3 regions of the Photorhabdus temperata genome follow, and region 3 is predicted to be linked to each of the others. Evidence: predicted binding sites of a transcription regulator. Region 3 holds the regulator's gene; each other region holds the start of a gene.
The links. Region 3 encodes CRP, which controls carbon source genes, mostly activating them, when cyclic AMP is high. Its sites were predicted from a motif close to ATGTGANNNNNNTCACAT; they were not measured.

Region 1 (4,371 bases), on a different contig from region 3:
TTACTTATTTTTCCATTTACATCACAACCAAAACTGGAATATATCAGCCTTGCCATTATTATGGTTATGTAAAATATTATCATTAGTATGATTAGTTAGAATAGTATTTAGAAATACAGTTGTATTAGTACTGACCGATATTTGGGGTTGAATGCTCTTTTTAATGCTGGTAAATGACGGTAATTAGGCATAGAAAATAGGAATCCGTCACTATTCAATTATATTTGCCGGTTAAAGCATACTGATTATAATCATTGCAGTAAATGGCTGTATCGTTTCTCTTGCATTTTATGTTGTTACCGTTCTCGTATTAGTCCCCATAATGGTGCTTTTCTGGGAGATAATGTCAGTAACAGCAGATTAATCAGTAGATTAGAGCTTCAATCTTATCTGAGGTTAACCGACAAATACCATAGAAAACATTGCCTGTTAAATTTTACATTTTTGCTGGAATTGTAGATAAATGTTATCGTTGTATTTTACAATATATATTGAATGAAAATTGTCCTACCAAAGTCTGAATAGATAATAAATCGGGATCACTGTTCCACTACCAGACTAAACTCAAAAAAAGCGTGTTCTGATAGTGTATAAATATGTCATAGCGCTGTGTTTATTATCCTAAATTTTTTTACTAATTTTGTATTGTATTGAAATATGAAGAAAAAACGTCCTATTTTACAAGATGTGGCTGATCGTGTTGGTGTTACAAAAATGACAGTGAGTCGTTTCTTGCGTAACCCCGATCAAGTTTCTGAGCAATTGCGAAAGAAAATAGCTGATGCTTTGGATGAATTAGGTTATATCCCGAACCGAGTTCCGGATATTCTTTCTAATTCTACTAGTCATGCTATCGGTGTTTTGTTGCCTTCTTTAACTAACCAGGTTTTTGCGGAAGTTATCCGTGGTATCGAATATGTGACAGATCGTAATGGTTATCAAACCATGCTGGCTCACTATGGTTACCATTCAGAGAAGGAAGAGGAACGTTTAATTTCCCTGCTTTCCTACAATATTGATGGCTTGATTCTTTCTGAACGTACTCACACACCGCGCACTTTGAAGATGCTGGAAACGGCAGGGATCCCTGTCGTTGAGCTGATGGACTGTGTTTCTCCCTGTATCGACACGGCAGTCGGTATTGATAACTTTGAAGCAGCCCGACAGATGACTGCGGCAATGATTGAGCGTGGTTGCCAGCGGGTGATTTATCTTGGAGCAAGGCAGGATGAAAGGACCATTATTCGCCTGGAAGGTTATGAAGCTGCAATGAAAAGCGTAGGTTTAAAGCCAGGTAAGGTAATGACACCTGACAGCTCTTCTTACACCTTAGGGGGGAAACTACTGAATGAAGCACGAACAAAGTATCCTGATGTGGATGGTCTGTTTTGTACCAATGATGACCTCGCTATCGGAGCAATTTTTGAGTGTCAACGTCAGGGGATAGCTGTACCGCATGATATTGCGATAGCGGGTTTTCATGGTCACGATGTTGGTCAGGTGATGACACCAAAACTTGCCAGTGTGTTGACATCTCGTGACCTAATGGGACGGAAGGCTGCTGGATTATTGATGGCACGGCTGAAAGGTGAACATTTACCACAGAAAATGATCGATATCGGTTTTCAGTTATCCCTAGGAGAAAGTATTTAATCGGTCAACTGGATTCACATTCTTTGAGCTAATTTGTGATAAATATCACATTTCCATTTCTTGAATATTCCGTGTTGTTGCGAAGTTTACTTCTACTTCTGATAATGTTACCGATAACAGTTACCGGTAACATTTTGTGGGTGAAATATCTGCGCTAAGGAATTTATATGAGAGATACCCAGCATTCGAATCATGTTTTTGTGCTTATGGGGGTATCAGGCAGTGGTAAATCTGCTGTTGCCAATGCTGTGGCTTATAAACTGGACTCCGCTTTTTTGGATGGTGATTTCTTACACCCAAGATCTAACATTAATAAGATGGCTAAAGGCCATGCACTGAATGATGAAGATCGTAAGCCCTGGTTGAAATCACTAAATGATGCAGTTTTTGCCATGCAACGCACAAATCCAGTTTCCCTGATTGTTTGTTCTGCTTTAAAAAAGCATTACCGGGATATGCTGCGTGATAATAATAAGAATCTGTCATTTCTTTATATGAAAGGTGACTTTGATTTAATTGAAAGTCGGTTGCAAGCACGTAAAGATCATTTCTTTAAACCTCAAATGTTGGTATCTCAATTTGAGGCATTAGAAGAACCGGGTAGAGATGAAAAAGATGTTTATCTGATTGATATTAGATCGTCTCTTGATGAAGTGATTAATCACTCAATAAGAATAATTAATAGTGTCATTTCAGGGGGAAAATAATGAGTACTTTAACCTTAGTGCTGACAGCAGTTGGCTCTGTTCTTTTACTGCTGTTTCTGGTGATGAAGGCCAGAATACATGCTTTTGTTGCGTTAATACTGGTATCTATGGGGGCGGGTGTTTTTTCTGGTATGCCATTGGATAAAATTACCGAAACAATGCAAGAAGGAATGGGCGGAACATTAGGCTTTCTGGCGATTGTTGTTGCACTGGGAGCGATGTTTGGTAAGGTTCTGCATGAAACAGGTGCTCTGGATCAGATTGCGATTAAATTACTAAATAGTTTTGGTGAAAGCCGTGCTCATTATTCATTGGGGATCGCTGGTCTGGTTTGTGCTTTACCGCTGTTTTTTGATGTAGCGATTGTTTTATTGATTGGTGTGGCGTTTGCAGTCGCGCGCCGTACTGGTGGTAACGTAGTGAAACTGGTTATTCCTTTGTTTGCCGGTGTTGCGGCAGCCGCAGCGTTTCTGTTACCCGGTCCAGTTCCGATGTTGTTGGCTTCACAGATGAATGCTGATTTTGGCTGGATGATCCTGATTGGTATCTGTGCAGCGATTCCGGGGATGTTACTGGCTGGTCCAATTTTTGGTAGTTTCGTCAGTAAGTATGTTACGTTGGATTTACCCGCTGATATGAGTGAACCCAGTCTTGGTCAGGGTAAGATGCCATCTTTTGGTTTGAGCTTGTCGCTGGTTTTGTTTCCATTAGCTTTGGTTGGATTAAAGGCTGTTGGTGAGAGTTTTGTTGAACAAAATTCTGAATTGTATTTGTGGCTTGAATTCATCGGTCATCCATTCTCTGCGATTCTGGTTGCTTGTCTGATTGCCATTTATGGTCTGGCAATTCGTCGTGGGATGAGTAAAGAAAAAGTGATGGATATTTGCTCTTCGGCTATTCAGCCTGCTGGAATTATTTTGTTGGTTACTGGGGCCGGTGGTGTATTCAAACAAGTGTTGGTGGATTCCGGGGTTGGTCCTGCGTTGGGGAATGCATTAATTGGCTCAGGCCTGCCAATTGCATTAGCGTGTTTTATCCTTGCTGGTACAGTGCGTGTTATTCAAGGGTCTGCGACCGTTGCCTGCCTGACAACCGTTGGTCTGATCCTGCCGGTTGTTGATGTATTAGAATATTCTGGGGCCCAACTTGCAGCCCTTTCAATCTGTATTGCCGGGGGGTCTCTGGTATTGAGCCATGTTAATGATTCCGGTTTCTGGTTATTCGGTAAATTTACTGGTGCGACAGAATCTCAAACACTGAAAACCTGGTCAATTATGGAAACTATTCTTGGAATAACGGGGGCGGCGGTTGGGATGGCTTTCTTTGCCATGATGTAATGCCCTTTTTAAGTTTTTAAAAGATAGGATGATGAAGATCTTTGAAGCTAAAACTTGGAATACTTTTTGGAGATGTTAAATTAATGCCGTTTTCTATAAAAACGGCCATATAAGTCACTTATGTAAAGATATTGATGAAACTAGAATAAGCTCCTTACTAATGGATGACGATTGCACCAGCGATCTTTATAGGCAAGAGAAGGTCTGCCAATAGAATAACGCATAGTTTTTTGATGTTGCTGGCAGAGTTCTGAAGCATTCTGAATATTTAACCACATTAAAACACTGCCAACACTGAGATTGGAATATTCAGGATCGAGTCCGCCGTCTACTGCGTCAAATGAAATCCACTGGGGACTGTCTGCTTTTATGACGAGATCGTAGGCTACCGGGGTGCCATTGATAGTTAATACATTCCCGTACAGATGTTGTTTGAGTTCGGTATATAATTCAATTAATTTTTCTTTCTCTTCTTGATTGTGCGTTTTATATGTCCAGCGTTTTTCGTACAGTGTAGTGTAAATATCGACAAACTCTTGACAAGTAAAATCGTTAATTTGATGTATTTCCCCGCCAGAACGTTTAAATTTGTTAATTTCATTACTTCGATTTCTTTTTGTTTTATAAGAAAAATTCTCTTTAGCAAGACAGACTGTTCGTTTGTTTAACCGCCC
Region 2 (4,371 bases), on a different contig from region 3:
ATAAAAAATAAAGAAAAGCGGTGCATTTTGTAGCGGGAAACGCTCATCCATCCATAGCTTTATCCTCTTACCAATGAATTTTGAATAGATCTCTTGGCCTTCCATACGTCATTCCTATTTATTGTATAAAGATTAAACTAATATACGTTTGTAACAATCCAATCCAAGGATAATAAATCCAAAAGTAAATCTTAATAAAGTCTATACGTGCTTTTTAGCCGGTAGCCGTAAGAAATACGTGTCGACTAGCGCCATACGTTAAGCCAAAAATTTGCAATCCGCTATAATCAGGACGTGTAAATTTGAATATCAGTATGCAACTTATGTTTACATTTTCTTTCATAACTGTATGTTTGTCTGATGTTTTTGATTTTTTGGATTGAAAAATAATGGGCCTTGATGTCATGTGTCGGTCCGATATAAATGACATCTACCCCGTTATCTACAGCAACTATGCTCCACATAAATAAGCTTTTTGTGGGGCAAGTCTGTTCTATATAAAATACTGGAATAAAGTAATAATAGTTAATAATTGTAATTAACTTAATGGTGAGATGTTTTGATTTAGAGCAGTTTATAGGCGGATATTACCTCAATAGTTGAAAGGTACAATTTACAACTGGTTCTGTATTGGATTCTTGATGTAGGATCGGAGAAATACCAATATATTCTGGTTGAATAGCTATGCTACTTTATCAAGTAAGGAGTTTGAGCTGTGTTAGGAAAAATCCGCGATCTTAATCTGCGCTGGTTTACTACTGTCCGTGATAATCATTTAGCTGTCAGCCAGCATCAGCAGAGAGAGGTTAATTTTATCGGCGAAGCCAATAGTCTGATTTTAATAGCTACCCGCAAAGAAGAACGGGATATTTTGTCTTTCTTGAGTTGCTGTCGTTTGTGTATTACAGGAGATACAGAATCAGGGTTGTATGTTGGAAATTGGGTAGATGCGATAGCACTGAAGTCTATGCCTACCGCTCTTCGTACCGGTTTATTGCGGTTGGTTGAGTTTATTAAAGTCAGTTTACCGGAGGGCGCAGAACATGCGCGATTATCATGTTGATCAGGGTAGAAATTCCAGTAGATGCAGCGGGAATAGATCAGTTACTGCGGGAATCTTTTGATACCCCGGCAGAAGCGGAATTGGTACAGCAATTACGGGAAGATGGATTACTCACGTTGGGTATGGTTGCTACGGATGAAGAAGGTCAGGTCATTGGTTATGTGGCATTCAGTCCGGTAGATATTAATGGTAAGGATCATCAATGGGTTGGTTTAGCGCCGTTAGCGGTTTCTGAAGAATATCGCCGGCAGGGGATTGGTGAAAAACTCGTTTATGAAGGTCTGGATAGCCTGAATGAATTTGGTTACGGCGTAGTCGTTGTTTTAGGTGATCCGCACTATTATCGCCGGTTTGGTTTTACGCTTGCCAGTGAGCACCAGTTACATTGTAAGTGGCCAACGTGTGAGCCCTATTTTCAGGTATATGAATTAGCTGACAGTTCCTTGGCTGATTATACTGGGCTGGTTACTTATTCTCCCCATTTTGACTGTTTCTGATTGATGCCAAATATTTTGCTATACAGGTGGGCTGGCAAATAACCAGCCTCTCTTTTTGCTGTTTACTTAATTGCTTTACCTGATATTCCAATCGTGAGGCACTGGCTCTGTCTCCGGCATAACTGTTGAAAACCAGTTGTAATGGCCCTTTCCCTCTCAGTGCTTTTGCTCCTTTACCTTTTACATGTTGTGCAAAACGGCGGTTGATGTCTGTCGTTATCCCTGTGTACAGCATTCCTGCCTTCGTTTTCAGCAAGTAAAGAACCCATTGATTTTTAGCCATATAACTTTTTCTTAATTTTTTATTTTTGATATTTATATTTTACTAAGACGTTTTTTCTATATTATTTTTCCGAATAACTTAGTTTAAGTCATTATAATATAACAGTTTTATTAAAATTTGTTACATATCAAATTCCTATATATCGTATTTTTTGTTCAAAAAAATTGAAATAAAATAGCAATAATTGCTAATTTTTATTCTGGCCGTTAGATCATACTATGATCCACATCACAGAGAGTAACTCATTCCATTAAAAATTGATCAAGGATCATGTTATGAAAAACGTAAAATATATTGCTGCTGCTTTGGCTTTAAGTGCTATCTCTTTTGGTGGTATGGCAGCAACAGAAGTTCAAACTACTTCATCCGCCAAGGTTGGCGTGGTTTCTGTAACCGGTGCTGATACCTTGGAAAGTTTGAGTGCCGAATTGTCCAAAAAAGCTGACAAAGCCGGTGCATCTTCTTTCCGTATCATATCTACTAATGGTAAGAACCAATTGTCAGGTGTTGCTGAAATCTATAACTAATTTATAGTAGAACACACTGAACTCTGACTTTGTCGGGAGATGTCAGAACACGCCGCAGGATGATGTTTATCCCGGCGTGGTCCTGGGTTTCCAGGCTAATAAAATCCTCCCATTGGAGGGAGTGTGAATACCACTGAAAACTTTCAGATTATCCGCCAATACCTCGCAAGACAGCATGTCTTCACGCTTTGCACAACAACAGAAAATGATATCTGGTGTGCAAGTTGTTTCTATGTTTTCGATGCCGAGAAAATAGCCTTTTGGTTTATGACTGAATCCCATACCCGTCATGGTGAAATGATGCAGATAAACTCACAGGTGGCAGGTACTGTTGCCGGGCAGATTCGTAATATCGTGCAGATAAAAGGTATTCAGTTCAAAGGAGAAGTCATTCGTCTGGAAGGAGAAGAAGATAAAGCTGCCAGAGCACGTTATTGCCGCCGCTTTCCTGTGGCAATTGCGGCTAAAACACCTGTTTGGCAACTGAATCTCAGTGAAATAAAAATGACTGATAACACGCTGGGATTTGGTAAGAAAATCTGCTGGCAGCGATAAAATTATCTCAGCCGATGAATAATCTGGTTGCGGCTACCGCGCCATAATAAGCCGGGATCATAAAGATTCTGGATAAACTTACCATCTACCAGCACATTAATATAGCTAACAACTTCTTGTTGGGCTTGGCTGAGTTCACTTAGCAAACAGCCGGTCCACAGCCAGATATCCTTTTCAGGGCACTCTGCCGTGACCCGTTGTACCAGTTTCAGGATCACGGATATGTTGTATGGATGAAGAGGATCGCCGCCAGACAGAGACAGCCCTTGTCGTTTAATGCGGCTATCCTGTAAATCAGCGACAATATGGTCTGCCATTTCCTGAGTAAATAGTTGGCCGGAGTTTGTTCGCCAGGTGTTTTTGTTATAGCAGCCGGGGCATTGGTGCTCGCATCCTGCGACAAACAGCGTACAGCGGGTTCCGGGACCGTTAACCACATCAACTGGGTAATATTGGTGGTAATTCATTTTTTAGCCTGCCTGAATGCATCTAATTGCCCATTTGTCAGATGTTTTACTCTGCGTTTTACCTCTTCTTGCTTGCCTGAATTGAAGGGGCGAGCGTCAGGACTTCCCAGATAACCGCAGACACGGCGGGTTACCGATACCCTAGAGGGGGTATGATTGCCGCAACGGGGGCAGGTAAACCCTTTACTGGTGCAGGAGAATTCACCGGTAAATCCGCAGTCATAGCACTCGTCAATCGGGGTATTGGTCCCGTAATAAGGAATGTGTAAGTAGCTGTAATCCCAGACATCTTCCAGTGCTTTCAAATTATGTTGCAGATTAGGATATTCGCCGTAACAGATAAAACCGCCGTTTGTCAGTGGTGGATAAGATGCTTCAAAATCCAGTTTATCGTAAGGATTGGCCTTCTTTTCAACGTCAAGATGGAAACTGTTGGTGTAATAGCCTTTGTCTGTCACCCCTTCGATAACACCAAATTCAGCAGCATCAAGGCGGCAGAAACGATCACACAGATTTTCACTTGGTGTGCTGTACAGGCTAAAACCATAACCCGTCTCTTTTTTCCATTGATCAGTTGCTTTTCGCAGATGGCTAACAATTGCGAGAGCTTTTACACGTAATTGCTGGTCATCAAATAGATGAATCTGATTGCCATACAATGCGTTAATAGTTTCATGAATGCCAATATAGCCCAGAGAGATAGAGGCCCGGCCATGTTTAAAGATTTCAGCGATATTATCATCGACTTTCAGGCGAACCCCGCAAGCTCCTTCCATATAAAGGATTGGAGCGACCCGTGCTTTGACATCTTCCAGACGGGCAATACGAGTCATCAATGCTTGTTTTGCCAGTGCCAGACGCTTATCCAGCAATCGCCAAAAATGTTTTTCATCTCGTCTAGCTTCGATAGCAATCCGAGGCAGGTTTAAACTGATAACTCCCAAATTATTGCGGCCTTCATGAATTTGCTCACCATTTT
Region 3 (4,371 bases):
ACCCTGAAAGTATTCTCAGCGAGCAAGGGCATCAGCTACTGAGTAACTTCCTTAGATATTAACCAGATACCAATAATTTCTTCATTTATTCATCTTTTTCATTTGCCCATCTTTGATTTTTTATGCATATTCAGTGATTATAATTTCATTTTTGAATGGCGTATATATAAAAAACGGGTGGGAAAATGATGGAGCATGCCGCAGTAAACAGAAATACATACGATCAAGTCATGTTGCCAATTTATTCACCGGCACAGTTTATACCGGTGAAAGGGCAAGGCAGCCGTGTATGGGATCAGCAAGGGAAAGAGTATATTGATTTTGCCGGTGGTATTGCTGTTATGGCTTTGGGGCATTGTCATCCTGAGTTAGTGGATGCTTTAAAGCAGCAAGGGGAGAAACTTTGGCATATCAGTAATATTTTCACCAATGAACCAGCTTTGATACTCGCGCAGAAACTGATTGATGCAACTTTTGCGGAGCGGGTATTTTTTGCCAACTCGGGAGCGGAAGCGAATGAAGCTGCATTTAAGCTGGCGCGTCATTATGCCATTACCCGTTACCATCCATATAAAACCAAAATCATCGCATTCCATCAGGGGTTTCATGGTCGTACCCTGTTTACGGTCTCTGTTGGTGGTCAACCAAAATACGCTGATGGTTTTGGGCCAAAACCCGCAGATATTATTCATGTGCCTTTTAATGACTTAGATGCAGTAAAGGCGGTCATGGATGACCATACTTGTGCTGTTGTATTAGAACCTGTTCAGGGAGAAGGGGGAGTCACGCCGGCGACACCCGCATTTATTCATGGGTTGCGTGAACTTTGCGATAAGTATCAGATATTGTTGGTATTTGATGAAGTACAAAGTGGAATGGGCCGTACCGGTAAGTTATTTTCTTATATGTATTATGATGTTGTGCCGGACATTATCACCACAGCGAAGGCGCTGGGAGGTGGTTTCCCTGTCAGTGCTATGCTGACTACAGCGAATATCGCTTCGGTGATGGTGCCGGGAACTCACGGCACAACTTATGGTGGTAATCCGCTGGCTTGTGCGGTTGCAAATGCTGCTTTTGACATTATCAATACGCCAGAGGTCTTGGATGGTGTTGAAAAACGTCATCATTTGATTGTGAATTTTCTGAATGATATCAATCAAAAATATTCGATATTTGGTGAAATCCGTGGCAAGGGATTGCTGATTGGTGCGGAACTAAAAGCGCAGTATCAGGGAAAATCTAAAGAGATCCTGCAACTGGCGGCTGAAAATGGTCTGATGTTATTGAGTGCCGGTAATGATGTACTGCGTTTCACGCCTTCGCTGATTATCAGTGAAGAGGAGATAGCCCAGGGGATGGAACGGCTGGAGAAGGCAATTAGTCAGTTGGTGTAAATAAAAATCAGCGCAATATAATGCGCTGATTAATTAGGAATTAACGTGTACCGTAAACAACAATTGTTTTGCCGTGTGCGGAGATCAGATTTTGATCTTCCAGCATTTTTAAAATACGGCCAACCGTTTCACGGGAACAGCCAACAATCTGACCAATTTCCTGACGAGTGATTTTGATTTGCATTCCGTCCGGGTGGGTCATTGCATCTGGTTGTTTCGCCAGATTCAGTAAAGTCTGAGCAATCCGGCCGGTTACATCCAGGAAAGCCAGGTTACCGACTTTCTCAGAAGTTGTTTGCAAACGGCTTGCCATTTGGGCAGATAAACGCATTAAAATATCTGGGTTTACCTGAATCAGTTGACGGAATTTTTTATAGGAAATTTCCGCTACTTCACAGGCGCTTTTGGCCCGTACCCAGGCTGTACGCTCTTGTCCTTCTTCAAATAATCCAAGCTCGCCAATGAAATCTCCCTGGTTTAAATAGGAGAGGATCATCTCTTTGCCTTCTTCATCTTTAATCAAAACCGCAACAGAACCTTTTACGATGTAGTAAAGCGTCTCTGCTTTTTCGCCTTGATGAATAAGCGTGCTTTTGGATGGATATTTATGAATATGGCAGTGTGACAAAAACCATTCAAGAGTGGGGTCTGTTTGTGGCTTGCCGAGAACCATTCGCTTCATCCTCTGTTGTTATCGCTGCCTAAATAACACGAGAACCTAAAAGTTTCTCGTCAGGCTGGCTTAAAAGACACTAGCTTAACATATTAGTTTGCTGAAAAACCGACAGGTGAGGGTTTTATATAGGTTATCTGAAATTTGAAACTTGAGTATTGATCTTAACCCATATATACCCAGACCTGCTTCTGTTTTTAACACAGGAAAAGGCTTCTGTCTTGTCTTGTATTGTTTCAGCACAATAAACCGCTCATTAGATTGCCAGTTTAATACTGAAAGAGTAGGCTTTGATGCAAAAAATGACTTAAGGGGTACTTATGCAAGCGCGGGTAAAATGGGTTGAAGGGTTGTCTCTTTTGGGGGAGTCGTCTTCGGGTCATCAGATAATGATGGATGGAAATGCCGGCGATAAGGCACCGAGCCCAATGGAAATGGTATTAATGGCAGTTGGCGGTTGCAGCACGATTGATGTTATTTCTATTTTGCAGAAAGGTCGATATGACATAAAAGATTGTGAAGTGAAATTAACTTCTCGCCGTCGTGAAGAGGCGCCACGCTTGTTTACTTCTATTAATCTGCATTTTATTGTTACCGGCAAGGATTTATCAGATAAAGCAGTTGAACGCGCCGTCACGCTTTCCGCAGAGAAATATTGTTCTGTTTCGTTGATGTTGGGGAAATCAGTTGAACTTACCTACAGCTTTGAAATTAAAGAGGCAGAGTAAGATATTATTTCCTGATTGAAAAATAACGACAGGTAACTAATATCAGTTACCTGTTTTTTTAACTGAATAATATGAGAAGTGGATTCAAACGCTGAGTTTTCTGGATTTATCCCAGGTTTTAATCAACAAATTTTTTCCCCTTCCAGTAATCGCTGTACCAATGGCGTCATAATTAATTCCATGGCCAGTCCCATTTTTCCACCGGGAACTACGATGGTATTAATGCTTGAAACAAATGAACCTTGTAACATTGATAAAAGATACGGGAAATCAATTTGAGTGAGGTCACGGAAACGGATGACAATAAAACTTTCATCCAGGGATGGAATGGCTTTGGCTGAAAATGGATTGGACGTATCAACAGTCGGGACGCGCTGGAAATTTATATGTGTCCGGGAAAATTGGGGGGTAATGTAGTTAATATAATCATCCATAGAACGAACAACGGAATCCATCACCGCTTCCTGTGAGTGTCCCCGTTCTCCGGTATCGCGGATAAGTTTCTGTATCCATTCAAGGTTGACAATCGGCACCACCCCCACTAGCAGATCGACATGACTGGCAACATTATGTTGTGGTGTTACCACGCCACCGTGCAGGCCTTCATAAAACAGCACATCGGTCTGCTTTGGCAAGGCTTCCCACGGAGTAAATGTACCGGGGAGCTGGTTGTAAGGAACCGCGTCATCATAGGTGTGAAGGTACTTACGGCAACGGCCTTCACCCGCTTCACCATAGTCAATCATGGTTTTTTCCAGCATGCCAAAATCATTGGCTTCTGGCCCAAAATAACTGATATGTCTGCCTTGCTCCTTGGCTTTACGGATTGCTGCGTCCATTTCAGGGCGGGTATAGCGATGGAAACTATCCCCCTCTATCTGTGCTGCGCTGATGTTAAGTTGCTGGAAAATCTTACGGAAAGCTAAACTGGTTGTTGTTGTTCCGGCACCGCTGGAGCCGGTAATCGCAATAATCGGATGTTTGGCAGACATAAGCAGTAAACTCCATAATGTTAAGAATGGAACATTTCTTTTGGCATAATATTGATGCTTTCATGCAGTTCAGACCACACCAGCATAACATCCCCCTGCTCCAACTGACGACGTATGTCAGCGACTTTCTGCTCAAGGGATTTTTCATATTCGCCGTAGTCAGTGCCTTCCCGCAGGATAAAACTCTCTATCAAATTTAGCAGAGTTTCTGGCTCCAGCTGTTGCCATGGAATAATCATCGTTGTTGCTCCAGATAAGATGACAGCCAGCCTGGAATACGTTGTTCCAGCCACATTTGTGGTTTTTTGAGTGAACCGCTGACAAAGCCGACATGTCCACCATGTTCTGTCAATTGGTATTCAATATTTTTGGGTAAGGTGTTGAGATCAGGGATGACTTCTGGCGCCATAAAGGGATCGTCTTTGGCATGAATAATCAACAGTGGCACCGTAATGTCAGACAGGCGTGGCAGAGCGCTGCACTGGTGGTAGTAGTCCGCTGCATCTCTAAAACGGTGGATTTTTGCGGTTACAATTTCATCAAATTCACGAATATGTTTCAATCCTTTTACTTGGGACAGA

Region 1: a site for CRP is predicted at 1,687-1,704, ahead of gntK (gluconokinase). Genes of this name have one in related genera too.
Region 2: a site for CRP is predicted at 1,959-1,976, ahead of bhsA (multiple stress resistance protein BhsA). Genes of this name have one in related genera too.

Annotation. Positions count from the first base shown of each region.
Region 1 is NZ_JAJAFX010000005.1:120,832-125,202, reverse strand. It holds gene gntR (gluconate operon transcriptional repressor GntR) at 658-1,653, shown strand; gene gntK (gluconokinase) at 1,821-2,360, shown strand; gene gntU (gluconate transporter) at 2,360-3,697, shown strand; gene LGZ99_RS03280 (GNAT family N-acetyltransferase) at 3,838-4,371, opposite strand, start outside.
Region 2 is NZ_JAJAFX010000009.1:88,709-93,079, forward strand. It holds gene LGZ99_RS05370 (prenyltransferase) at 1-105, opposite strand, end outside; gene ubiT (ubiquinone anaerobic biosynthesis accessory factor UbiT) at 716-1,063, shown strand; gene LGZ99_RS05380 (GNAT family N-acetyltransferase) at 1,057-1,560, shown strand; gene LGZ99_RS05385 (GIY-YIG nuclease family protein) at 1,529-1,843, opposite strand; gene bhsA (multiple stress resistance protein BhsA) at 2,119-2,370, shown strand; gene LGZ99_RS05395 (YhbP family protein) at 2,494-2,925, shown strand; gene nrdG (anaerobic ribonucleoside-triphosphate reductase-activating protein) at 2,928-3,392, opposite strand; gene nrdD (anaerobic ribonucleoside-triphosphate reductase) at 3,389-4,371, opposite strand, start outside.
Region 3 is NZ_JAJAFX010000027.1:50,992-55,362, forward strand. It holds gene LGZ99_RS12250 (aminodeoxychorismate synthase component II) at 1-62, shown strand, start outside; gene argD (bifunctional acetylornithine/succinyldiaminopimelate transaminase) at 186-1,397, shown strand; gene crp (cAMP-activated global transcriptional regulator CRP) at 1,438-2,070, opposite strand; gene LGZ99_RS12265 (OsmC family protein) at 2,391-2,798, shown strand; gene LGZ99_RS12270 (phosphoribulokinase) at 2,921-3,790, opposite strand; gene LGZ99_RS12275 (YheU family protein) at 3,811-4,029, opposite strand; gene LGZ99_RS12280 (hydrolase) at 4,026-4,371, opposite strand, start outside.